3 regions of the Exiguobacterium sp. s39 genome follow, and region 3 is predicted to be linked to each of the others. Evidence: predicted binding sites of a transcription regulator. Region 3 holds the regulator's gene; each other region holds the start of a gene.
What was found. The regulator Rex, encoded in region 3, represses fermentation and respiration genes when NADH is low (regulators of the CRP and FNR family bind a similar motif). The targets are predictions, from matches to a motif close to TTGTGAAATATTTCACAA.

Region 1 (8,243 bases), 2.0 Mb from region 3:
GTTCTTCTTGAATGGTGAAGTCGTCGAGTTCGATCAAACAGACCGGATCTTTGGAAATCCGAGTGACAAACGGACGGAAGATTACATTTCAGGACGATTCGGATAAGAAGGGGAGACGAGACGAATGGCAGCGAACCGTACGATTTTTGGAGAAAATCTTGCAATACTCGATCAAAAGGTCTTTTTACTGGCTCGTAAGACGATGCAACAGATCGCAACAACGGCAGAAGCACTCGAAAAATATGATCAAGACATCGCGCGTGGTGTCATCGAAAACGATAATGAACTCGATGATCTTGAACTTGAAATCAACGATGATGCGATTTTATTAATCGCGAAGCAACAACCCGTTGCGACGGATTTACGACGAATCATCACCGCGATGAAAATTTCGTCGGATCTCGAACGGATTGCAGATTATGCGGGGAATATCTCAAAAGCGGTTCTTCGTGTCGAAACGTTCCCGTATGTCATTGATATCTCTTTGTTGAAGGAAGCATTCGAGACATTACTGGATATGACGGAAACTGCGATCGTCGCCTATCGTGACGGAGATGTCGAGAAAGCAAAAGCCTTGTCTGATCTCGATAACGTCATTGATGAGACGACATATAAGGCACTTCGCCAGTACATGCGTCATATGTCACTTCAGCCGATCGTCGTCGATGAAGTTATGCAATTCACGAACATTTGCCGCTACATCGAGCGGATGGGTGATCACTTGACGAACGTCGGGGAGCATCTGATCTATCTCGAAAAAGGAAAACATTATGATTTAAACGGATGAATCAAGTAGGCAGGAGGAATTTCCTCTGCCTACTTTTTTTGTAAAGGGATTCGAAACACGTTTGTAGAATAGGAAAGAAGTGAATAATGACAGAGAGGTGATTGGGAATGCTTGAGCAAATCATTAAAATGAAGGAACAAGGGCTGACAACAAAACAAATCGCAGCTCAATTGGATACGACTGAAGGGAAAATCAAATATGCTTGGACTAAATATCGTAAATCGTTAACAGAACAACCTTCTGTAGCAGCGCCGAAAGTAAAATCAAAAACGGTCAAGCAGACAAAAAAGTCGACTGCACCGGTATTAGACGTCGTACCGTCTGTGCAAGTGGTACCTTCGCTAGAACGTGACGCGTTTGGAATGGCGACACATTACGAGGATGACATCCTCCACGCCATCGTTCAGTCACCGACAGCGTTATACGTCTACTGGGAATTATCTGAACTGTCGAAACAGTTGCTAGAGACGCACTATCACACGACGTTTGATTCGTTCCGTAAAGAATTACGCATTATTGATGTCACGCTTGTTGAATATGAACAAGGACAGGCAAATCGGACGTATCAATTCGAGCTACCAGAAATGACGAATGCTTGGTTCGTTCGACCAGTCGCCCCGAATACTACATACATCATCGAATGGGGCATTCAAACGATCGACGGGGACTTTGTTCCAGTACTACGTTCAAAACCAGTCGAAACGCCACGTGACGAACCAGTCACGGACGGACGGTTCGCGGAAGTCGTGCATCATTGGCAATACGGAGAGGTCGAACAACCGGAATGGGTCGAAGTATTACGTCCTTATTCCTATTTCGATCGCGTCCGATAATGGAATTAGAGAGAGGGAAAGGAAGAGAAGCTATGCGAAAAGGATATTTTTCACTCGTCTTACATGCACATTTACCATATATCCGTCATGAAGAGGCACATCGCTTAGAAGAACGGTGGATGTATGAAGCGATTTCAGAAACCTACATCCCATTATTGTGGGAGGTCGATCGCTTGTCACGTCCGCTCGGCTGGACGGTCAGCATTTCGCCACCCGTCATCGAGATGCTTGCCGACCCATTGATTCAAGAGCGGTATATCGAGCATATCGAGGATACGTTACGTTTGATTCGCCAGGAACTAGAGCGAGAGCTTGCTCAAAAGGAACGAGATGCGCTTCTATTCTATCAAGACCGCTATCAAGATTTATTGAATACGTTCCTTCACTGGGAAAAAGATTTGAACCGGGCATTCCGTCATTACAAAGAGCAAGGTTATCTCGATTTGATTACGTGTACGGCGACACACGGATTCAGTCCGCACATGTTGTCTGAACAAGCGGCACGTTCTGAAATTCAGACGGGATTGAACTGTTTCGAACGTCATTATGGATTCCGTCCATCTGGTCTTTGGATGCCGGAGTGTGCGTATACGCCAGGACTTGATCGTATTTTGTACGAAGAGGGCATTCGTTATACATTCGTTGACGAACATTCAATTTTAAACGCGGATCCGTCACCGAAACATGGAATCGGAGCACCTGTCTATTCTCCGCACGGTGTGGCACTGTTCCCGCGTGATCAAATCATTTCCGGGAAGATTTGGAGCTCTGTCATCGGATACCCGGGTCATCCGGATTACCGCGAGTTTTATCGTGATCTTGCATACGATCGGGAGTGGGATCAAATCGCTGAGTTCATGCACCCGGAAGGCTTACGTTATGATACAGGATTGAAATTGCATCGCGTAACAGGAGAAACGGATCAAAAAGACTATTACGTCCGTGATTGGGCATGGCAACGGACGAGTGAGCATGCAGCAGACTTCGCACAAGCACTCGGTGAACATTTAGATGCGTATCAAGGACAAGACTTCCCACCGTTCCTTGTCACTGCACCATTTGATGCCGAATTGTTCGGTCACTGGTGGTTTGAAGGTCCCGACTTCCTCGGTAAAGCGATGGAACGTTTAGAAGATCAAGGAATTGAGTCGATTTCACCGGCAATCTTCCTCGAACGTCACTTCCAAGACATCGACACGGCACACGTCGCGATGGGAACGTGGGGACGAAAAGGCTACGCGGAAGTCTGGATCAACGAACGGAATGACTGGATGATTCGTCATCTCCATCAGCTTGAGAAGAGACTAGCAGGTGTCGTAGCTCGAAATCGTCATCAAGATGCATTGACTGTCAAAGCGAAGCGTCAGCTCATTCGAGAATACCTCCTCGCTGTCTCGAGCGACTGGCCGTTCATCCTCGATGGACAGACGACAGCGCAATATGCTGCGAATCGTTTCCGTGAGCACATCTTACGTTTTGAAGAAACCGAGCGTCGCCTGGATGCTGAGGAGCTGACGGTGGAATGGTTGGATGATCGATATCGCGAATATCCTTTCCTTCAAGATTCAGATATTGAACCGGATGTCTTCTTGACGGCACATGATTACTACGTGGCAGTGAAACGTGAGAAATCTTGGAATACAGGCGCCATCTTATTGTTCGTCCGACAATATGATGCGTCAGACCGGCCAGCTTCAGAGCTCGCTCGACGGCTCGCTGCTGCTGGTGAGAACGTCTATGTCGTTACGGAACATCCGGAAGCGTATCGATTTGAAGAAGGTGTTCACGTTTACGGAGTGCAAGTGACAGGTCTACCGCTCGTTCAGACCTATAACCAACTGGCGGCACTAAATTTAGCCTTCTTACGCCAAGCGCAAGCCTTGAGTAAGATCGTTGATTTCGCAGTTATCCACAACTTCAACATGGAGACCGCATCAGCTGCCCAAGCTATCGCGAAGATCAAAGAGTTGCCACTTGTCAGTAACGTCTACGATGTCGAAAGTGAGCGTTCTCCTGATCGTTCAGGTGGTCTGGTCGTTGCCTTAAAACGACTTGAAGGAGATGCGTTGCGCCAATCAGCGGTTGTTTATCTAGAACGAGAAGAGTCACGTCACGGGGTGGAGCAAGAGTATCACGTCGAAAAGAAGCCGCTGCGTTTTGAAGAGAACCTTGAAAAACCATATCAACACGTGACGAATCCGAAAAAGAACGGATGAACAGTTGCAATTCCTTTCCTTTCTTGGTACGATACTTGAGTATGCTTAACCTTATGTAAAGCAAAATCACTTGATACATCGAGAGCTAGATAGGAGGGAATCCCATGCGCGTTAAAATCACATTAGCTTGCACTGAAACTGGTGACCGTACTTATATCACTAAAAAGAACAAGCGTAACAACCCAGAGCGTCTTGAGTTGAAGAAATACAACCCACGTCTCCGTAAGCACACACTTCACCGTGAAGTGAAATAATTGAGATGGAAGCCGTCACTTCGTGTGATGGCTTTTTTTGTGGAAAGGAAGACAGTCATGAATAAACAAGAAGTACGCCATTTGATTAAAGAACGACTCGATGTAATGGAGAACCGTGCGGAGAAGGAACGGTTGATTCACGAACATGTATTATTATTACCTGAATGGCAACAAGCGACTTGTGTCGCAATCACATTAGCTTTTCGAAATGAATGTGATACAAGAATGCTGATTGAACAGGCGTGGCAAGAGGGCAAGACGGTCTTGATACCAAAAGTAGTCGGAGACGAGATGATCTTTTATGAACATGGACCAGAAGATCAACTGCAAGCAAATCAGATGGGGATTGCTGAACCGACCGCTTCAGCACGTCGCGCTTCACTTGCTCAAGCAGAGCTTTGCCTCGTTCCAGGTCGCGCCTATCGACGGGACGGATATCGGTTAGGGTGGGGAGGAGGCTATTACGATCGTGCACTCGTGACATATACAGGTTGCAAAGTATCGATTGCCTTTTCTGAACAACTTCTTTCAGATTTCGAAGTGGAAGCCTTTGATATTCCAGTTGACCTGATCGTCACTGACTTAGAGGTCATCCGATGCTAAGCGCGACCATTTTGTTTTGTCTATTGCTGGCTTGGACCGGACGATCTTTTCGTTTATTGACGACAAGTGGTGCGATCATGACCTTGCTCGTCGGTAGTGGTGTCTCATTCGGATTCGGTTGGCAAGGATTAGTAGTACTCTTGCTTTTCTTTGGTAGCTCGAGCTTGTTATCGAAGGTCGGACGATCCAGAAAACAATCGGTCGACTCCATCGTTGAGAAAGACGGCGCGCGTGATGGATGGCAGGTCCTTGCGAATGGAGGGCTAGCGTTCGTTGCTGCCTTAGCGTATGCCATGACGATGGATTTTGCGTATCTCTTGTTATTTCTATTCGTCATCGCAGCATCGAATGCTGATACGTGGGCATCCGAAATCGGACCGCTCTCAAAACGTGATCCATGGTCGCTCAAAACGTTACGTCGGGTACCAGCAGGAACAAGTGGAGCGATGTCGCTAATTGGAACGGTCGGTACGATCGCAGGAGCTGCGTTCATCGCGATAGCAGCGCATTGGATATTTTCTCTTTCTTTAAGGGATGTCTTACTCGTAACAAGCATCGGTGTACTTGGGAGCCTACTGGATACACTATTTGGAGCAGTAGGGCAACGCGTTTACCGATGTACGGTTTGTGGGGAATACACAGAAAAGCGAGAGCACCATGGTCAACCGACCGCTTACGTTTCGGGCATTCGATTTTTAGGGAACGATGCTGTCAATGTCTTGACAAGTGGTTTGGCAAGTGGAATCGGGTTTATCATCGTTCGATTCTGGTAACTGGAAAGTATATGAGTATGTAATTCCTTATGTTAGGATATCAATGACACAAAATGGACAAATGTGATTAATTTCACATGATACAAAGAATGTGAAAGATGTTACAATTTACTTGTGAGATAGTTAACAAACTCTTAGGACGAATGAAAGGGTGGACATAACGATATGGAATTACATGCGAAAGTGACACGGGTAGCTCTCATTGGAGCTGGTGCAGTCGGTTCAAGCTTTGCCTATCAGATGTCAACAGCTGGACTTTGTGAAGAACTTGTCATCATTGATGTCAACAAAGCCAAAGCAGAGGGCGAGGCAATGGACTTAAACCATGGAACACCATTTAGCTCTTCACCGATGCGAATATGGGCTGGCGACTACGCAGACTGCCGCGAAGCGGAAGTCGTCGTCATCACGGCAGGCGCTCCACAAAAACCAGGTGAGACAAGACTCGATCTCGTTGCAAAGAATGCGTTGATCATGAAAGAAATGATTCGTCAAATCATGGATTCCGGTTTTGATGGAATCATCGTCGTGGCTTCCAATCCGGTTGATATCATGGCACATCTTGCCTGGAAATATTCCGGTCTTCCGAAAGCACGCGTATTTGGATCAGGGACGGTGCTGGATACAGCGCGTCTGCGTCAAATGCTCGGAGAATACTTTCACATTGATTCCCGAAATGCCCATGCCTATATTCTTGGCGAACATGGTGACACGGAATTCGCAGCCTGGAGTAACAGCCGCATTTATGGAAAAACGATTGATGAACTACTTGCTGAAGACGATCGTTATTCTCAAGCAGATCTTGATCAAATCTACATCAACGTCCGAGATGCTGCTTATCATATCATCGAGCGCAAAGGAGCAACCTACTATGCGATTGGGCTTGGACTCGTTCGGATCGTTCGTGCCATCCTCGGAAATGAGAACTGTCTATTGACGGTCGGTGCGCATGTCGATGGGCAGTACGGAATTTCCGGTATCCATATTGGAGTTCCCGCCATCATCAATCGTCAAGGTGTGCGTGAAATCATTGAAGTCTCATTGACGGAAGAAGAGTTGAAGAAATTCCATCATTCTGCTGATGTATTACGTCAGACGCTTGAACCCGTCTTGCAAGGATAAGCGTACGCATCATGATGAAGGTATTACGAAATAAAGTAGCAAAAAACTCAAGTGTCGGACTTGCTTCATATTGTCCACACTTGAGTTTTTTTGATGTAGAGAACAAATACATAAAAAATCACATCTATTCGTCCGGTAGTAAAAAGAAAAAAATCTAGGTTTTATTTTACTAGAAAAGGGTTAAGTAAGAGATAGAAGCATTTTTACGTCATTTTTTTGTACGTCATGATACCCAAAAAGGAGAGAACCGACAGTCATGTATACTTTTCGAAAACTAACTAAAGAGGATGCAGAACAATACTGGAATCTACGCCTTGAGGGATTAAAAAATCATCCAGATGCATTCGGTCATTCGTTTGATGATGAACAGCAAACCCCGCTCCGCGAAGTACAAGAAGGACTTGAGGGAGAACCCGACTCCGATGAGGTTTGGCTTGGTATGTTCGACGGTGATACATTGTTTGGGTTTGGTCAGGTCAAACCATATGAATTGTCACGTGAATCGCATAAAGCGATGATTTCTGGAGTATACGTATCACCTGAATATCGTGGGGGTACTGGTCGCGCTTTAATGGAAGCCTTAATCGAGGAAGCGAAGAAGTTACCGGACGTCGAGCAAGTCATTCTTGCCGTTTTATCAGGAAATGAAGCCGCACAAAATCTTTATGAGTCGCTCGGTTTTGAAGTATATGCCGAAGATCCAGATTCCGTAAAATTAGAAGACGGCACATATCGTGATGATATTTGGATGAAGAAGTATGTCTAAGTTCTTCAGATGGTGTGGAAAGAAGCTGTAGCAAAAAAAGTGCTACAGCTTTTTCGCATGGTATCCGTAGGATATCAGTATCGGCAAAGAATGAATATTTGTTATCATGAGAACAAAGCGGATATTACGTCGTAGTCCGATTGAAAGGGAGCGAATGAACATGAAAGAAGTCATACGTACGATTGAAGAGCTTGTCTCGATTCCGAGTCCAACAGGTTCGACAAAAGAAGCGATTACATATGTAGAAAAGCGATTGATCGCAGAAGGGATCACGTATCGAAAACTTGAAAAAGGAGCGATTTTAGCGACACTACCTGGTGCTTCAACGCGTACGCGGTTACTGACGGCACACGTCGACACACTAGGAGCGATGGTGAAAGAGATTCTACCAACAGGACGACTTCGTTTATCACAACTAGGGGGATATGCTTGGACAGCGATCGAAGGAGAGAACTGTCTCATTCACAAGATGGACGGTCAAACGGTTTCAGGTACGATCGTGTTCCATCATTCGAGTGTTCATACGTCGCGCGAGACGAACAAAACGGAACGATCCGCTGATAATATCGAAGTACGATTAGACATTCGTTCGACGACAGCAGAAGAGACGCGCGTTGCGGGGATTGAAGTAGGAGACATCGTAACGTTTGATCCGCGATTCCTCTATACGGAAACGGGATTCGTGAAGTCGCGCCATCTCGATGATAAAGCATCCGTTGCTTTGTTACTTGAATTGATCAAGGAATGGAAAACAATCGAACTACCACACACGGTCCAGATCCTGATTTCAAATTACGAAGAAGTCGGATTCGGTGGGAATGCTGGATTCACGGACGAGGTCGCAGAATACATCGCGGTCGACATGGGAGCGCTAGGAGACGGTCAGCAT
Region 2 (8,243 bases), on a different contig from region 3:
CGGAATCAGAACGATGTTTTGGATGGCATTAAAGCCTTCCGTGTTCGTCACGCTGAGCGTCGCAGGACCGCTCGGCGTCGTGAACGAACCGATCGGAACCCAAGCGAGTTTAGCACCGGATCGTTGTCGAGTTGGAATCGTGACGCCTCGTTTATTGAAGGTTAAATCGAGTTGTCCACCTTTTTGGTTCAGCAGCACACGGGCAAACCCAGCGTAACGACCGGCTGGCAGGTCTTTCGTCATCGTAAACGTGTTCGGGATCATATAATCCTCATAGCTGAAGATTTTAATATCATGGACCCACCAATACGTTTTCCGCTCGGGGCGCTGGAAACTGAGTAGATCAATCCGCATCGTTTTTGCGTTTCGTGGTGTGACATATTCACCTTGCAAGTGAATCGCGTCGACATCACCGGAATCACGCGGAGCGACGACATACGTCTGATTCAGCTCGCGATCCTTCTCATCAAAGAACCGGACCTTGACGTGGAGCCGGTCGACCCCGCGACCGCTCGCTGTAATATCAAAGCGGTAGGCGTTATTCGGTCGTGCCGGTAGCTTATCGGATTTCGCGACTTGCCAGATGTATTTTGGGTCGCCTTCCGCGACTTCCGCATGAAGGACAGGCAGGTTATTATCTTTTGACATCGGATTCGGAGACAAGTCGACGATGTCCGGGTTATCGGCTTTAAAGAACGTCTCATCCTCAAGCATCGAATTAAAGGAGGCGACCTGCTTCGCCTTTAATCCGTCTAATTTGTAGACCGGCGCGTCAATCCGGGCGGAAGCAAACGAGAGACCGATCCCGTCTCCAAAATCGAGGTCAAACGACGGGTTCGTCATACCTTGCGTCCGTAAATACCAGCGCCAATCATTATTGGCGAGAAACGTCTTACCCCAGTTCAGGAAAGCATTGGCTGAATCAATCGCATCGAACGGTTTCCAGTAGTATTCGTCCGGCACTTGGCTGAGAACAAGGTCGTTTTCCTCGATCATCTCGACGATATCCCCCTTTTTCATCCAGGAGAGGCTATCCTGATGTGCTTGTGTCGCATACAAAATCGATTGACGACCGAGATCGTAGCCATCCAGTGTCGGATAACTGATTGACCGTTCGAGTCCATAAGGGGTCAAAATCAATTGTGGAACGGTTCGGGTATCGAGCGGTGCAATCAAGTCGAATAAGGTGAACAAGCCGACTTGTTTCGTTTGTACGAGATCACGTTGTTCCTGTAGAACCTTTAGATTGAAGTCTTGTCGGTCCTTCATCCCCGTGTACTCATCCCGGTAGGCGAATTGTTTCAGTCCGAATGCTTTTGCGATCTGTCCGGCTTGTTCCGACCGACCGGTGTCGAGTAGATATTGCATGAACGTCATCATGTAACCAATCGTCGGCGACGCCCCTTCATGATGAAAGACGGTATCGTGTGCCGACGTGTAGACTTGCACGTCACCCGTAGCCTTGATCTCGCCACCTTTTCGTGGATTTTGATTCCAGCGTGGAGTCGCGATGCCGGTACTCGGTTGTGTCATCTCGTCCGCAATCGGGAATTGCAACCATTTCCCATCGACTTCTTTTTGGATAGCTGTGTACTCCTTAGGCATTTTGACTGGATGATAAAAACCTTCCATATAGACAGTCCGGTAAGGGAGGAAAAAGCAGGCGACGACGATCAGTGTTCCGACGATCGAGACGACCCGGTACAACTTCAGTGGAATCGTCCGGGACGCACGGATAAAGACGGCATTCAATCCGACGGCGAGCAACAAGCTGTAACTGACCATCAAGAGACCAACTAGCTTATTCGGATCGCGGAACATCGCGCCGATCAACGGTGTCTTCGTCACGAACAGGACGAAAGCATCGGCAACTTGTTCATGGGTACCGGTCGCAAAGACGATCAGCGGAATCGCAAGCAGACTAAAGAATAGATGGATCGGTTGCCGATACGCGACGACGGCTCCTAGCAAGATGAGTAAAAGTGTAATCGCGCCAGCAATCCAAAACGTCAGCGGTAACGTCGTCAAATCAAACATCGGCCACCAGTAGCTCGTTAAAAATAAAACGTTCGCCCAGCTCGAGTGTCGGCTGAACAACATCAATGTATCAGAGACATTGATATTGTGTTGTGAAGCTTGTGAGCTAGTCAGAATCGAGCCGACGTACATCAAGAACCAATATCCATTGAATAGTAGAAAAACGAGACCAAACGCACAAGTCGCCCGAACATAAAACCACAGTAACGGTGACCAAATCCGTTCTTTGCGACGGGTCCAACTCGTCTTTAGGAAAATGAGTCCGACCATGATTCCCATGTAGATCAGCGAGAAGAAGAAATAATGGATCCCCGCCGCCATGAAGGCGAAGACGATCGATAGTCCGGTAATATCAATCCATGTCCGTCGGCTCAACCGATCAGACAAACGAAAACCAGGATCGAGTTGTTCCCGAAACTTCGGGTCGAAGATGTTGAAGAACAACATCAAAGCGTAAGGGAAGACGGAATAACCACATAGTAAATAGATATGTTGAATCCGCGTAATCACCCATGGGTTCAAGGCATAAAACAACGCGGCAATCGCAAAGGCAATCAGTGAGAGATAAGAAAAGTGCTTCGAGACATAAACCGAATGGAGCCGTTTCGTAAAAGCGAACATCGATAAAGCAGAGATCGTCAACAGTCCGATGATGAATGACTTGATCAAGACGGGACCGGATGAGCCAAACAATAGACTGAGTACATAAAACGGTAGGATGTAGAGCAATCGTGCGACATTCAGAAGCGTCGTCGTGCTCCAGCGATTGTTCCAGGCACCGTAGATTTCTTCTAAATAGCGATGTGAGGACAGTCCGAAGGATAGATCGCTGAACGTCACCATACCGGAACGAAACAACGGGAAGCTATAAATTAGGATGAATACAAACATACCAGATAGGACAAGGATGTCCTTACGGTACGTATGCATGAAGTTCTTGAGGTGTTGACGGAACGAGTGCATCGGACAACTCCTTTCTACGAAAATCCGTGCTGAACTTCTTCTCTACAGGAGGGCGATATTCCTAGAAATGGATGTACTTATTTTAGCAATGAATACGAGAAGGAACGTCCATCCTAAGACGGAGCGTTACGGACGAATGCTTTCGGGTAAAGACCTACAACGAAACGAGTAGGAGGAAAGCGCATGAAATGGAAGGGAAGAGAACGGAGTTCGAACGTTGAGGATCGACGAGGAATGGGAGGGAAAGGAATCGCCGGTATCGGTGGTGGTGTTGGGATCATCCTGCTGATCGTCATCACCTTGATGGGCGGTAATCCAGCTGAATTACTCGGAGACTTAACCGGTGGGGATCAGCAAAATACGACGTACGAAGAAACAGCACAGGAAAAAGAAGCAGCGGATTTCGTCTCTGTCGTCTTAGCGGATACGGAACGGGTCTGGACGAAGGAATTTAAAGAAGATGGCAAAACATATAAAAAACCAAAGCTCGTCTTATATACGGATCAAGTCAGTTCGGCTTGCGGACAAGCAGGGAAGTCCGTCGGTCCCTTTTATTGTCCCGGTGATCAGAAATTATACATTGATTTAAGCTTTTATGATGAACTGCAGACGAAGTACGGGGCCCCGGGCGATTTTGCGATGGCTTATGTCATTGCGCACGAAGTCGGACACCATGTCCAGACGTTACTTGGAAAGTCGGACGAGATCATGCCACTTCGAGAGCAAATGAGTGAGGAGAAGTTCAACAAGTACCTCGTTCGATTCGAGCTACAGGCCGATTATTATGCCGGCGTCTGGGCGCATCATGCGCAAGGCGAAAACTTGCTCGAAGAAGGCGATCTTGAAGAAGCGTTGACGGCAGCGAATGCTGTCGGGGATGATACGTTACAAGAGAAGGGACAAGGATATGTTGTACCGGAAAGTTTCACCCACGGCACATCGGCGCAACGAGAACGTTGGTTCCAAAAAGGCTTTGATAACGGCACGATCGAAGGTGGAGACACATTCAAAGCGAAGAACCTATAAGAATACCAAAAAACCTGTGTTCTGCTTTCGCGGAACACAGGTTTTCGTTACTTAAAAGTAATCTTATGAACGGAACATCGTCGGATCATCTGGAACGTTCTCCAGGTAAGCGATCCGTCCGTTTTCATCGAGACGTGCGATATCTTTTCCGTCTTGCGTGAAGACACTACCGTCTGCCCGTTTTCCGCAAACTGCCCAGCGTGTTTCATACGTTCCTGGTGTTGTTTCTTCCCAGCCCGCATACATATGCTTAATATCCTGATTCGCCGTGAACACATGACGGACGAACTGTTTCCAGGCGTCAATGCCGTGCTTTGGTTGTCCGTTCAGAACGAACGTGATGTCTGTCGTGAATAAGGAAACGAGATCCTCAAAAGCTTGTGCGTCCGTGCGTGACGCGTCGAATAAGTCAAAATAACGATTCAATACCATGGTAAAAACCTCTTTCTGTTCATTAAAGTGTCATCATCCGGTCTGTGATTATCGTATGCAACCGTTCTAAATGTTCCGGTGGACAGGAGGCATCGATTGCTTGACGGATCGAGCCGATCGACTCGCGCTTCAACGTCGATTGCCACGCGTCTTCCGCCTCTGTCATCAGATTCGAGAGTAGACCGATTTCCTGTTCCTGAATTCCCATCAAATCCTCGAAGACACCGCTTGACGCATACAACGTCTGTTTGCCCTCGATCGCTTGATAGACGTCAAAGATTTGAATTTCGTCTGCTGGACGCCGTAAGCGAAAGCCGCCTTTGACACCCGGTACGGAATACAACAGATCCGCCTGAACGAGTTTTCGTAAGAGTTTTTGAAAATAGGTTGGCGAGGCACCGAGTTGCTGGCTGATGAATTCACCGGGCAACACAGCGCGATCCGGAAGGAAGGTCAAGAGCAACATCGCGTAGACGGATTGCTCGACTCCGGTTTTCATTTGCATGAGAAGTCTCCTTTTGTTAAACGTGGATAATGTATATCCATAATAGTTTCATTCGAAAGAATTGTCGAATCATATGCTCTCACAAAACCGTCACACCTTTTCGACAGCATCTGCATGGCATCCCCGTTCCGGATTCGGTATACTAAATGTACGATATGTGAAAATATTCACTAAAAGTCGTTCACACTTTGTGAAAGGACGTTTGTATATGAATCCATTAAAAGGAATCGTCCAGATTCCACGCAGTATTCTCATTCAATTCATTATTGCAGCTTTCCTGATGGGGGTTGCGGTCGTCGGTCAATCGTATGGTATCGTGTTGACGGTCGATCGGATTTTCTTGAAAGAACAACCGTTTGAAGCCGTCATTCCGTTACTACTCGTCGTCCTCGGGATGCTGTTGCTCCGAGTCGCCGTGACGTATTGGAACGGTCGTCTCGGTACGACGTTATCTGCACACATGAAGCAGGCGCTTCGGGAAGCACTCGTCGCGAAATACACAGGTCGTTCGGTCGAGATGATGCTACAAGGGCAAGCGGGACAGAAGGTCAGTGTCTTGCTCGACGCTGTAGACGAGATGGACAGCTACTACAGTCAGTACTTGCCGAAAGTCGTCCAGACGACGATCGTTCCCTTGATGGTCTTGATCGCGGCATTCAGCTATGACTGGATCACCGGTCTCGTCATGATGATCACGGCACCATTCATTCCGTTGTTCTACATCATCATCGGCATCATGACGCAAAAGCGGGCCGATGCTCAACTCGAAAAGATGACGGCATTCTCGGGAACATTCCTTGATACGTTGCAGGGATTGACGACCTTGAAGTTATTTGGTCGTGCGAAACGACAACGTGACGTCATCGAAAAAAGTAGTCTTGATTTCCGGGATGCGACGTTAACGGTCTTGAAGCTCGCCTTCTTGTCGTCGTTGATGCTTGAGTTCATCTCGATGCTCAGCATGGGAATGATTGCACTTGAAGTCAGTCTGCGCTTGATTTTGTTCCAAAGCATTACCTTCGTCCCGGCGTTCTTGATGCTCGTGTTGGCACCAGAATACTATCTTGCCTTAAAAGAGATGGGAACTGCCTTCCATACGGGACGAGGTAGTGTCGCGGCAGCGAAACAGATCGCAGCCGAACTAACAGCAGACGATCGTCCTGTCGCCTTCGGTCAATCAGAACTTTCGATGAACCGTCCACCACGAATCGTCTTGGATGAAGTTGATTTTACGTATCAAGAAGGACGTTTTGCCTTACAAGACGTGACACTTGCGATTGAACCGTATCAAAAGGTGGCATTGATCGGTCGCAGTGGTGCCGGTAAGTCGACTGTCTTACAGTTGATTGCCGGACTCGCGGATCCAAAAGAAGGACGGATTCTGCTTGACGGGATCGAGCGCAGTCAGGTGGAGGAAGCGAGCTGGTTCCGTCAGTTGAGCTACATCTCGCAGCATCCGTATCTGTATGCCGGAACGCTGGCAGAAAACATCGCAATCGGTGAACTCCGTCAAGCGACGCCGGAAGAGATTTTTGAGGCGGCGCAGGCGGCAGGACTCGAGGAGTTGATTGCGACGTTACCTGAAGGGATTGACACAGTAATTGGAGAAGGCGGACGTGGTCTATCAGGTGGCGAGAAACAGCGCGTTGCGTTGGCACGAGCGTTCTTGAAACGACCGAACGTCATCGTCTTTGATGAACCGACGACAGGACTCGACGTCAAAACGGAGCGACTGCTTCAACAAGCGATCGAACAGCTTGGACAAGCAGCGACAGTCATCACTGTCGCACACCGCCTGCATACGATCGAGCGCTCAGATCAAATCGTCGTCCTCGATGGCGGACGAATCGTCGATTGTGGCACTCACGATGAACTGCTTGGACGTGATTCGGAATATGCTCGGATGCGCAGCGTCCAGAGAGGGGATGAAACACGATGAAGGAACTACTAGGAGTCTTTCGGTTGATGGTGCATCAAAAACGCGATATCGCCTGGTCGATCTTCTTCGGTGTCCTCGCCGGAGTGACAGCGGTCGGTTTATTCGCAGCAAGTGGATACCTGATTTCAAAGGCAGCCTTGTTGCCACCGATCCAGACGCTCGCTGTCTTGATTGCCCTGCAAAAAATCTCGAGTCTGACGCGCGCCGTCAGTCGATATGCGGAACGTTATTATTCGCACCGGGCGACGTTTACGATCCTCAGTGATATCCGGACGTCGTTCTACCGGAGACTCGAGCCGCTCGCGCCAGGAATTTTCGGCAAATACCGGAGTGGGGATTTACTTGCCCGGATTGTCGGGGACGTCGAGAGTCTGCAAAATACGTTTTTACGTGTCCTTTATCCACCGATCGTGTTGCTGCTTGTCTTCTTCTGTACGATCTTTTTCGTCAGTTTCTTCTCGTGGACGATTGCCGGACTGTTATTGCTTGGTCTGATTCTGACCGGTTTCTTGATTCCGGGTTGGTTCGCGTACCGCGAACAACGTTTCGCACGTTCAGTTCGTGTCCGCCGTGGTGATCTGTCGACAGAAGTGACAGAGTTGTTCCAAGGCTATCGGGATTTAAAGATTTATCAGCAACTTGATCAAAAAGAACAGGACTTGAATGCCGTCGCAAAACGGTATGTCGAAGAAGAAAAACGTAATGGTTTACATGCTGTTTCGAACTTGGTCTTGAATACGATGGTGACGCTGATCATCTCTTGGCTCGTTCTTGGTGTCGGTGCCTATCTTGTCGCGAGCGGACAGCTCGAAGGGGTCTTCCTCGCTTTACTCGTCATGACATCGCTGACCGTTTTTGAAAACGCCGCACCGATGGCGATTTTACCGGGCTTTTTCGAAGATAGCCGGCATGCTGCGAAACGACTTGATGAAGTCGTGACCGAGCAAGAAGAGCCAACTTATGACACGTTTGTTCTCGATCAGGCACCATCCTTTGAAACGAACGCGTTGACGTTCACTTTCCCTGATGCACCGCGTCCGGTCTTACGTGACATCACCGTCTCAATTCCTGCCGGCAAGAAGACGGCAATCGTCGGGGCGAGTGGTTCCGGGAAATCCACGTTACTTCAATTGATGTTACGGATGTATCCGACAGACGGATTAACGATTGCTGGTCAAGAGAGTCAGACGGTTGATCCGGAAGGACTGTGGCAACACGCAAATGTCGTCCTGCAACAGAATCATTACTTTTATGGAACGCTTCGCGATAATCTATTGCTTGCGAACGAAGCAGCAACGGACGAGGCGATGCGTCAAGCACTCGATGATGTTGGGTTAACGA
Region 3 (8,243 bases):
GTATTGTAAGATACCGATCAACACATGCACGTGATAAAGCCGTCTTGCAGAAGTCTCTGATGTATATTCCGCAACAAGCGCGAACCGCTTGCGTTGTACGAACATATCGTAGCCAAAATACAATAACGGGACGATCATCGCGTAGATCGGTTTCTCGAGTGTGTTACTGAGCGCTAAGAATGCCGCAAGCATGACCCACATGCCGGTCTGTGTCTTTTGGTGCATCTCTTTGTATAGCGCCGCTAAGGCATCCGTTTGTGTATGTACGTGTTCCATGATCATCCACCTCTCTATACTGTTATATACTTACATTTTACTGGATCGGTTTCATCTGTAGTACGAATTTCAAAAAAAAAGATGTCCTACCGCTTAGGGTAAGACATCTTCCATGAAGACTACGCACTGACCTGGATGATCAGATAGATGACGCTATAGGCAACGATCGCGAGCGGTATCATCGCGACACCGATCAGCCAGCCGTTTTTGTCGCGGATACCGAGATATAAGACGAGACACCCTACAATGAAGGCGATTAAGGTCGTGAACGGATTCATGGTTGTTCCCCCTCTGACTTGTTTCTGTTCTTAAAATTCCCCCTCTTCTCGTCTCATAAACCCTTCAAGGCGCTTCGGCACGCAAGAAAAGCCAGACGGATTTCCGCCTGGCTTCATCTTTTGTTTCTTATTTTTTCGTGATGACGACTGTTTTCGTAACAACGTGTCCACCGAGGTCCTTCAGTTTCAAGTTGTACGTGTTTTTCCCCTTCTTGAGCGTCACTTTTTTCGTGATTGTCTTTTTGAAGGCTTTCATCTCGTACGGCTCTTTGAACGTCCGGCGGTATTCCGCGCTACCGTTGAAGTCAAAGCGTAATTCGCTGTAGTTATCGCGAAGAACGATCTTCATCTCAGCTGTTTTTGTTTTGCTTGAAACGGTTTTTGGTGCTGTGACGCGAATCGTCGGTAATTCTGTGTCGATGATGACTTGACGACTGAACGCCACACGGTTTCCTTTACCATCGTACGCTTCGACCTTGAATGACTTGACGCCATCCGTCGTATACGTCACGTCGTGGCTGAACGCATAGTTTTGTTGGGCCGCATCGAAGCGAAGTTTGACAGATTTACCATTGATTTTGAACGATTTGATGCCTGATTCATCAGAGACGTGACCTGCGATGTTGATGACTTTTGATGTCGCAAGACCAAGTGCGACTGGTGTATCGATTTGAACGTTCGGTACCGCTTTATCGACACCTGTCGTGTTGACGTCTTTTTTCACACTGTTTCCTGCATAATCCTTCACGACGAAGGCAATCTTCGCGCGCTCTGGAAGATCCGTCAACGTGTACGCTTTTTCTGTTGCAGCAAGCGGTTGTTTCAAGACACTCTTACCATTGACGAGAATATCGTATGACGCGACACCTGTTCCTTGGTCACCTGCTGTCCACGAGAGCGTTGATTTCGACGCATCCCACTTCACAGTTGCAGCTGGTTTTTTCGTATCGATATAGACTGGGAAGAGATTCGACTGCCATTTTGCATTCGGATAATCGATCACGGATTTGACTTTGTAGTAGTAAAGACCATCCTTGACCGGTTTCCCGTTGATCGTTCCGTCCCAAGCAGCGCTTGTGACTGGTGTGTATCCGTCCTCTGAACCGCTATCGTAGTAGTTCTTGACGACGTCCGTTTGCGTATCGAGCTTCTGAAGCGTTGCTTTATTCCGGTCAAGAATCGAGTACTCGACTTTTTTCGCATTACGGAGGAACGAGATGATCGGGAAGGCTTCATCTGCGCTACCATCGTTGTTTGGTGAGAACGAAACTTTGTTCGCGACGACATCTCCAGCAGCGTTTGCGCCAAGGAATTCGAAGTTATCCTTCACTTCTGTCGCTAGACCTGTCAAACCATAGAACGTGTTGTCTTCATCGTACAATGGTGCGTCTAGAATCGGAGCTTGATCCCATTTTCCTTTAAAGCCAACGTAAGGAACCGTCAATTCTGGATTCTTACTCTTCGTATCGATCAGACGGACGAATCCTTCGACGAAGTAGCCGTTCTCAAAGACTTGTTCGAGCGGAAGTTCGTTTGCCCAGTCCGTTGTATCCTTCAGATCGACCGATACACTGACTTTCGTTGAGCTCTTCGGATTAATCGAGACCGAACTTGCTTTCTTCGAGCCAACTGCGAATGAGATCGGATATGTGCCTTTGTTTGCATCCACTGTACCGATCGTTCCCTTTTTAAAGATGCCGTTTGCTTCGAGGAAGTTCGATCCTTCTGCACCGAGATCCGATTGAACCGTTCCGGCTAACTTATATGTCACTTTTTCACTGCTGTAGTTTTTCAAATCAAGCGTGAACGTGAACTTCTCGCCGACTTCCTTCAAGGATGCCTTACCTTCACCCGACTTCGTCTCTGTGACGACGACTGGTGTCTTCATGGCAGCACGAAGATCCATCAATCCAGCTCCCTCACGACGTGGGGAGTAGAAGTTGCCTGTTTTTAGCTGCGCATTGTATTTTCCTTGATCGAGTTGCGGACGCGACGTGTTCATCAAGATGTTCTTCGCGAGCTTAACGCGTGTCGCACCATCGACTTTAAAGTCCTTCGCGATCCGTTGCATGACGAGTGCCGTTCCACCAGCAACGTGTGGTGCCGCCATCGATGTTCCACTCATGACACCATACTCATTATCGTTGAGCGTTGAGTAGATTTTTCCACCTGGTGCCGTGATTTCTGGCTTGAAGTCAAGGCTTGGTGTGACACCCCAAGACGTGAAGTCAGACATTTGTCCTGCGACCGGGTTATCGGCTGAGACTGCTTTTCCGTCGAACGTGACAGCGATTGCCTTGCCCTCTTTTGCTTTTGCTTCAAGATCGTTTCCGTCTGCGATGCTAAGCGTGACGAGTGGAATCGTCGGATTGTTGAGCGCCATGCTGACGTAATCCCCATGATCGACTCGACCGCGGACGATGACACCTGCTGCCCCTTGCTTCTCAGCTTCTGCTTGGATCATACCGTAGTTGAAACCACCGTTACGCACGACGAAGACGACTTTCCCTTTGACGTCTTTGCCTTCGTAGTTCGAAGCTTGACCGTCACCGACATAGACGACATCCTTCTTCTCTTTATCGAAGACAGCAATCGGATTCGGTGAATCTTGTTTTTGGTATGCCAAATAACCAGCATCCTGACCGTCAATCGTCAGCGCCATGCCTTCGAGTGTCAATTTCGTATTTTCGAGTGATGCGACTTGGAGTGCTTGGCTCGTTAAACCTGGGGCACCGACGACACCGATATCCGGGTTCGCTGTGTACGGGTTACCTGCACCATGACCTGCGAATGCCGAGTTACCAGCAGAAATCGCACACAAGATACCGTTGTTCATCGCGTTGACGATTGCGCGTTGTTCTGGATCATCTGCATTGACGAACGATGCCGTCGATCCGAGACTCATGTTGATGACATCGGCTCCGAGTGCAATCGCATCATCGATCGCTTTAATGTAGATATCGCTGAATGTCGATGGCATTCCTGGATCGTTTCCGAAGACTTTCATCGCGAGGAGTTGTGTTTCCGGAGCGACCCCTTTGATGCCGCCGTTTGCTTCATCGCCGTTTGCTCCGACCGTACCCGCGACGTGCATCCCGTGCATCGATGCGCCCGCACCTAAATCACGGATTTCGCTATCGTGATCGGCATAGTTATAGCCGTACGGTACTTTTTCCGTGAAGTATTTTCCTTTTAAACCTTTTGTTTCTTTCGCACTATCGACTTTCGAAGAAGTCAAATCGATCTTCGTCTCAGGGCTCAAGACCATGTCCTTATGCGATGGATCGATTCCCGTATCGATGACGGCAACGATTGTTCCTTCCCCTTTAAAACCATAGTCCTGCCATGTTTCCTTCGCATTGACCATGTCCTTGCTGTACAGCATGTCTGGCTTTGCACCTTTAGCAACTTCCGGACGCGCGTATTCATGGGCGATATGTACGCTCTTGACTCCGTTGAGTTTTTTAATGTCTTCGATATCGCCGAACTTAACTTCACCACTGAATCCGTTGATGACGGTCGTGAAGCTCTCCTTATATGTAACGGGAATTGATTTTTTAGCGATGGCTGACTTGACCGATTTTTGGACGCTGACGAGGCGATCTTTGATCGACTCTTTTTCGGCATTGCTCAATGTGCTATACCGCTTGTTTTGAGCCTGGGCGATTTGAATCGCCGGCTTCTCTTCCATCTCGATGACGACACGGACTTTATCCGATTGTTTGTAGTTCTTCTCTTGCCCCGATTTCTTCAGCGAGAGCGCTTGCGGTTTTTGACCCGTTGCTTTGTCTTGCGACGACAGTGCACCTTGCGCACTGACTAGATTGGAAGACGTCATTAAGACGGCTGCCATAAGTGCAATCTTCTTCTTCATGCGTTCGTTTTCCCCTTTTCTGTAAAACCATAGTAGTACTACTGATAAAACAGTTAAACGAAAATTCTGTATATTTAGTTTAATGAATTTAATGGAAATAAACAATTTATATTTGTCTATTTTTTTAATTTATTTGTTTTACATGACATTTTATATTTGTAAGGAATTTAACTGGGAGTAAAATAAAAACTCCTCGACGCTTCGAGGAGTTAGATATTTGGTATTGGTGGAGACTATCGGGATCGAACCGACGACCTTTTGGCTGCCAGCCAAACGCTCTCCCAGCTGAGCTAAGCCCCCATGAATTATCTTTAGTATACGCATCACTAACTGCTTTATCAATATAAAAAGAACGCTTTCATAAAAAAGAATCCCTTCCAAAATCGTCGGAAGGAATTCACGATTCATTTATTCAATTCACGCATCAAGTCCGCCTGTCGTTCAAGCTCTGCCTGTTGCTCGAGGATCAAGACCTTTTTGTACGTCCGCGCAGAAATCAAGATGCTGATCTCATAGAGAACGAACAATGGCACCGAGATCATCAAGTGTGACGTCACATCCGGCGGTGCGATCAATGCCGCAACGACGAACAGCACAAAGTACGCATATTTCCGATTCTTTCGCATGAAATATGGCGTCACGAGACCAAGACGCGTCAGGAACATCGTCACGACCGGCAATTGGAACAGAAGACCGAACGGCATCGTCAATCGGATTAAGAAACTGAAGTAGTTCTCGACTCCAATGACTTGTTCGATTCCGAGCTCTTTCCCGAGATCTGTTGAGACTTCAAGCAAGAAGGGAAGCAACCAGAAATACGAGAAGGCTACGCCAGCCAAAAATAGAAAGAAGATGACCGGAATATACGTCAATGTCGCTTTTTGCTCCTTGTCATAAAGTCCTGGTCGGACGAATGCCCAGAGTTGATACATCCAGAACGGTGACGCTAAAATCAGCGCAATGATGAACGCAAGATTCAAATACAACATTAAAGGATCGGCGACGTTGAAGGCATTCAAACCGATGCCGAGCTCTTTTAAGTCCGCTTGCAAGAAGCGAACGAGCGGTCGGACGAGCGGAAATGCGACAGCGAACAGGACGACGACGATGATAAGCGACCAGACGATCCGCTTGCGCAGTTCGTCAAGGTGCGACGTCATGCTTTGCTCTTGATCAACCGTCATGATTCAATCACTTCTCTTTCGGTTCGTCCTTTTTATCGTCGTCCATGATGCCGTTCGTGGCATTCTTGAACTCTTTCAATGTCTGACCCGCAGCGCGTCCGAATTCTGGTAACTTCTTCGGTCCGAAGATGATCAACGCGACGACCGCGATTAATCCGATGCTCGCTGGTCCGATACCTAGTGTGAGCGGGATAAGGTTTTCCATTATGATTTCACTCCTTCAGCTGATTGCGAATAATGCTTCATGAAATAAACTAACGACTGCAACTCGATCGATAAATCGATGTGATGGACCCGGACGCTCGCTGGCACGTTCAACCGCGCTGGCGTAAAGTTCAGGATGCCTGTCACACCATACTCGACTAACTCATCCGCTACTGACTGTGCGAACTGCGATGGAACCGTCAAGATGGCAACATCGACCTGATTCGCTTCGATTTGTTCTTTCATGTCCGAAACATGATAGATTGGAACGTCATGCGTCGTTGTTCCGACCTTCTCTTCGTCCGCATCAAACGCAACGACTATCCGAGTACTATTATTCTTTAAAAAGTTATAATTTGCAAACGCTGTTCCGAGATGACCGACCCCGATTAAGGCAACATTCGTCACCTCATCTTGATTCAAGGTTTTGCGGAAAAACGTTAAGAGATGTTGAACGTTATACCCATACCCCTTCTTCCCTAATGCCCCAAAGTAGGAAAAATCGCGACGAATCGTTGCTGAATCAACCTTCACCGCCTCGCTTAACTCAGCAGAAGAGACGCGGAGCTTGCCTGAATTGTATAAACTTTGGATGAAGCGATAATATAGCGGCAACCGTTTTGCTGTCGCTTGTGGAATTTTTGTGTCTGGTCCATTCATCCTGCAGTTCCCCCTTCGGCCACATCCATCGTGGCACCCAAATCTTTGCAAAAAGCTTTCTACTCTCCTTGATTGTAAACCACTTCACATAGAGTCACAAATAATATATTCCGCAGGACCTTGCGCTTTTGTTCGTGATAGACTAAAGGGTGGAAGGATGGATGGAAATGATACTCTTACAAGTCAATCAACTCTCGAAATCATTCGGCGTCGAGCCGATTTTAGAAAATATCAAACTGGAAGTACAAGAGCGAGATCGGATTGCGCTCGTCGGACGAAACGGTGCCGGTAAATCGACCTTGCTCAAAATCATCGCTGGTGAACTCAGTCATGACTCGGGCGACATCATGAAAGGCAAGGATGTCAAAATCGGTTATCTCGCGCAAGACAGTGGTCTCGAATCGAATGAGACGATCTGGAACGAGATGCTGACCGTCTTCGAACATCTCCAGGAACAAGAACGAACACTGCGCCGGATGGAAATCGAAATGGGCATGGAGCATATCTTGAACGACCCGGTCGCTTACGATCGTCTCTTGAAGACGTACGATCAAGCGCAACACGACTTCTCAGAAGCCGGTGGTTATCAGTTCGAAGCGAATATCCGCTCCGTTTTGCACGGCATGCGCTTTTATCCGGATGATTACTCGCGCCGGATTCAGACATTATCTGGTGGTCAACGGACACGGCTTGCCTTAGCAAAGATGCTCCTGCAAGCACCAGAGCTCCTCATTCTCGATGAGCCGACCAACCACCTCGATATCGATACGCTTGCTTGGCTTGAAAGCTACCTCGGTGGTTATCGTGGTGCCGTCCTGATCGTCTCGCACGACCGGTACTTCCTCGACCAAGTCGTCAATGTCGTCTACGAACTGTCGCGCAATGTCTGTCGTAAGTTCACGGGGAACTATACGAAGTACTTGGAGCAAAAAGCGGCCTTATACGATCAGGAAATGAAGCAGTTTGAACAGCAGCAAGAAGAGATCGCGAAGATGCAGGACTTCATTCAACGGAACATCGCCCGGGCGACGACGACAAAACGTGCCCAAAGTGTCCGGAAGCGGCTCGAGAAGGTCGACCGGCTCGACCGACCAGATGGGGATGAGCGTAGCACGGTCCTGTCCTTCCCGATTGAAAAACAGAGCGGGAACGACGTTCTTCAAGTCAATCAACTGGCGATCGGTTACGAAGAAGCTGTCTCAAAAGACATCACGTTCCGCTTGCAACGCGGTGAATCGCTGGCACTCGTCGGACCGAATGGAATCGGAAAGTCGACGCTCCTGAAAGTCCTCGTCGGCCGCTTACGCCCCCTCTTCGGTGATTTCCGTTTCGGAACCGGCGTCTCGATCGGATATTACGATCAAGAGCAGGCGGAACTCAATGATCGGAACCGTGTCATCGATGAGATTTGGAACGAATGGCCACTGATGCGTGAACAAGAAGTCCGGTCCGTACTCGGGCAATTCCTATTTAGCGGTGACGATGTCTTCAAGATTGTTCATGAGTTATCCGGTGGCGAACGCGGACGTCTCGCGCTCGCGAAACTGAAACTCCGGAAGACGAACGTCCTCGTCCTCGATGAGCCGACGAACCACTTGGATCTGGATTCGAAGATGGTCCTTGAAAACGCGCTCGTCGACTACGAAGGTACGCTGCTATTCGTCTCCCACGACCGTTACTTCATTGACCGGATCGCGACCCGCGTCATCGAGATGAGTGAAGCCGGCGTGACGGAATACCTCGGTGATTATTCGTACTACACGGAGA

Region 1: the regulator Rex is predicted to act here: its motif matches at 5,528-5,545, upstream of KNQ11_RS01100 (L-lactate dehydrogenase).
Region 2: the regulator Rex is predicted to act here: its motif matches at 5,119-5,136, upstream of cydD (thiol reductant ABC exporter subunit CydD).

Annotation. Positions count from the first base shown of each region.
Region 1 is NZ_JACSNA010000001.1:212,017-220,259, forward strand. It holds gene pstB (phosphate ABC transporter ATP-binding protein PstB) at 1-106, shown strand, start outside; gene phoU (phosphate signaling complex protein PhoU) at 125-787, shown strand; gene KNQ11_RS01075 (DUF4912 domain-containing protein) at 895-1,620, shown strand; gene KNQ11_RS01080 (1,4-alpha-glucan branching protein domain-containing protein) at 1,653-3,836, shown strand; gene rpmG (50S ribosomal protein L33) at 3,941-4,090, shown strand; gene KNQ11_RS01090 (5-formyltetrahydrofolate cyclo-ligase) at 4,148-4,693, shown strand; gene KNQ11_RS01095 (DUF92 domain-containing protein) at 4,687-5,466, shown strand; gene KNQ11_RS01100 (L-lactate dehydrogenase) at 5,632-6,588, shown strand; gene KNQ11_RS01105 (GNAT family N-acetyltransferase) at 6,845-7,354, shown strand; gene KNQ11_RS01110 (M42 family metallopeptidase) at 7,515-8,243, shown strand, end outside.
Region 2 is NZ_JACSNA010000002.1:33,112-41,354, forward strand. It holds gene KNQ11_RS11705 (polysaccharide biosynthesis protein) at 1-3,000, opposite strand, end outside; gene ypfJ (KPN_02809 family neutral zinc metallopeptidase) at 3,184-4,026, shown strand; gene KNQ11_RS11715 (nuclear transport factor 2 family protein) at 4,090-4,458, opposite strand; gene KNQ11_RS11720 (Rrf2 family transcriptional regulator) at 4,481-4,963, opposite strand; gene cydD (thiol reductant ABC exporter subunit CydD) at 5,172-6,902, shown strand; gene cydC (thiol reductant ABC exporter subunit CydC) at 6,899-8,243, shown strand, end outside.
Region 3 is NZ_JACSNA010000001.1:2,201,807-2,210,049, forward strand. It holds gene KNQ11_RS11375 (hypothetical protein) at 1-276, opposite strand, end outside; gene KNQ11_RS11380 (hypothetical protein) at 396-554, opposite strand; gene KNQ11_RS11385 (S8 family serine peptidase) at 682-4,428, opposite strand; tRNA gene KNQ11_RS11390 (tRNA-Ala) at 4,653-4,728, opposite strand; gene tatC (twin-arginine translocase subunit TatC) at 4,833-5,612, opposite strand; gene KNQ11_RS11400 (twin-arginine translocase TatA/TatE family subunit) at 5,620-5,817, opposite strand; gene KNQ11_RS11405 (redox-sensing transcriptional repressor Rex) at 5,817-6,476, opposite strand; gene KNQ11_RS11410 (ATP-binding cassette domain-containing protein) at 6,644-8,243, shown strand, end outside.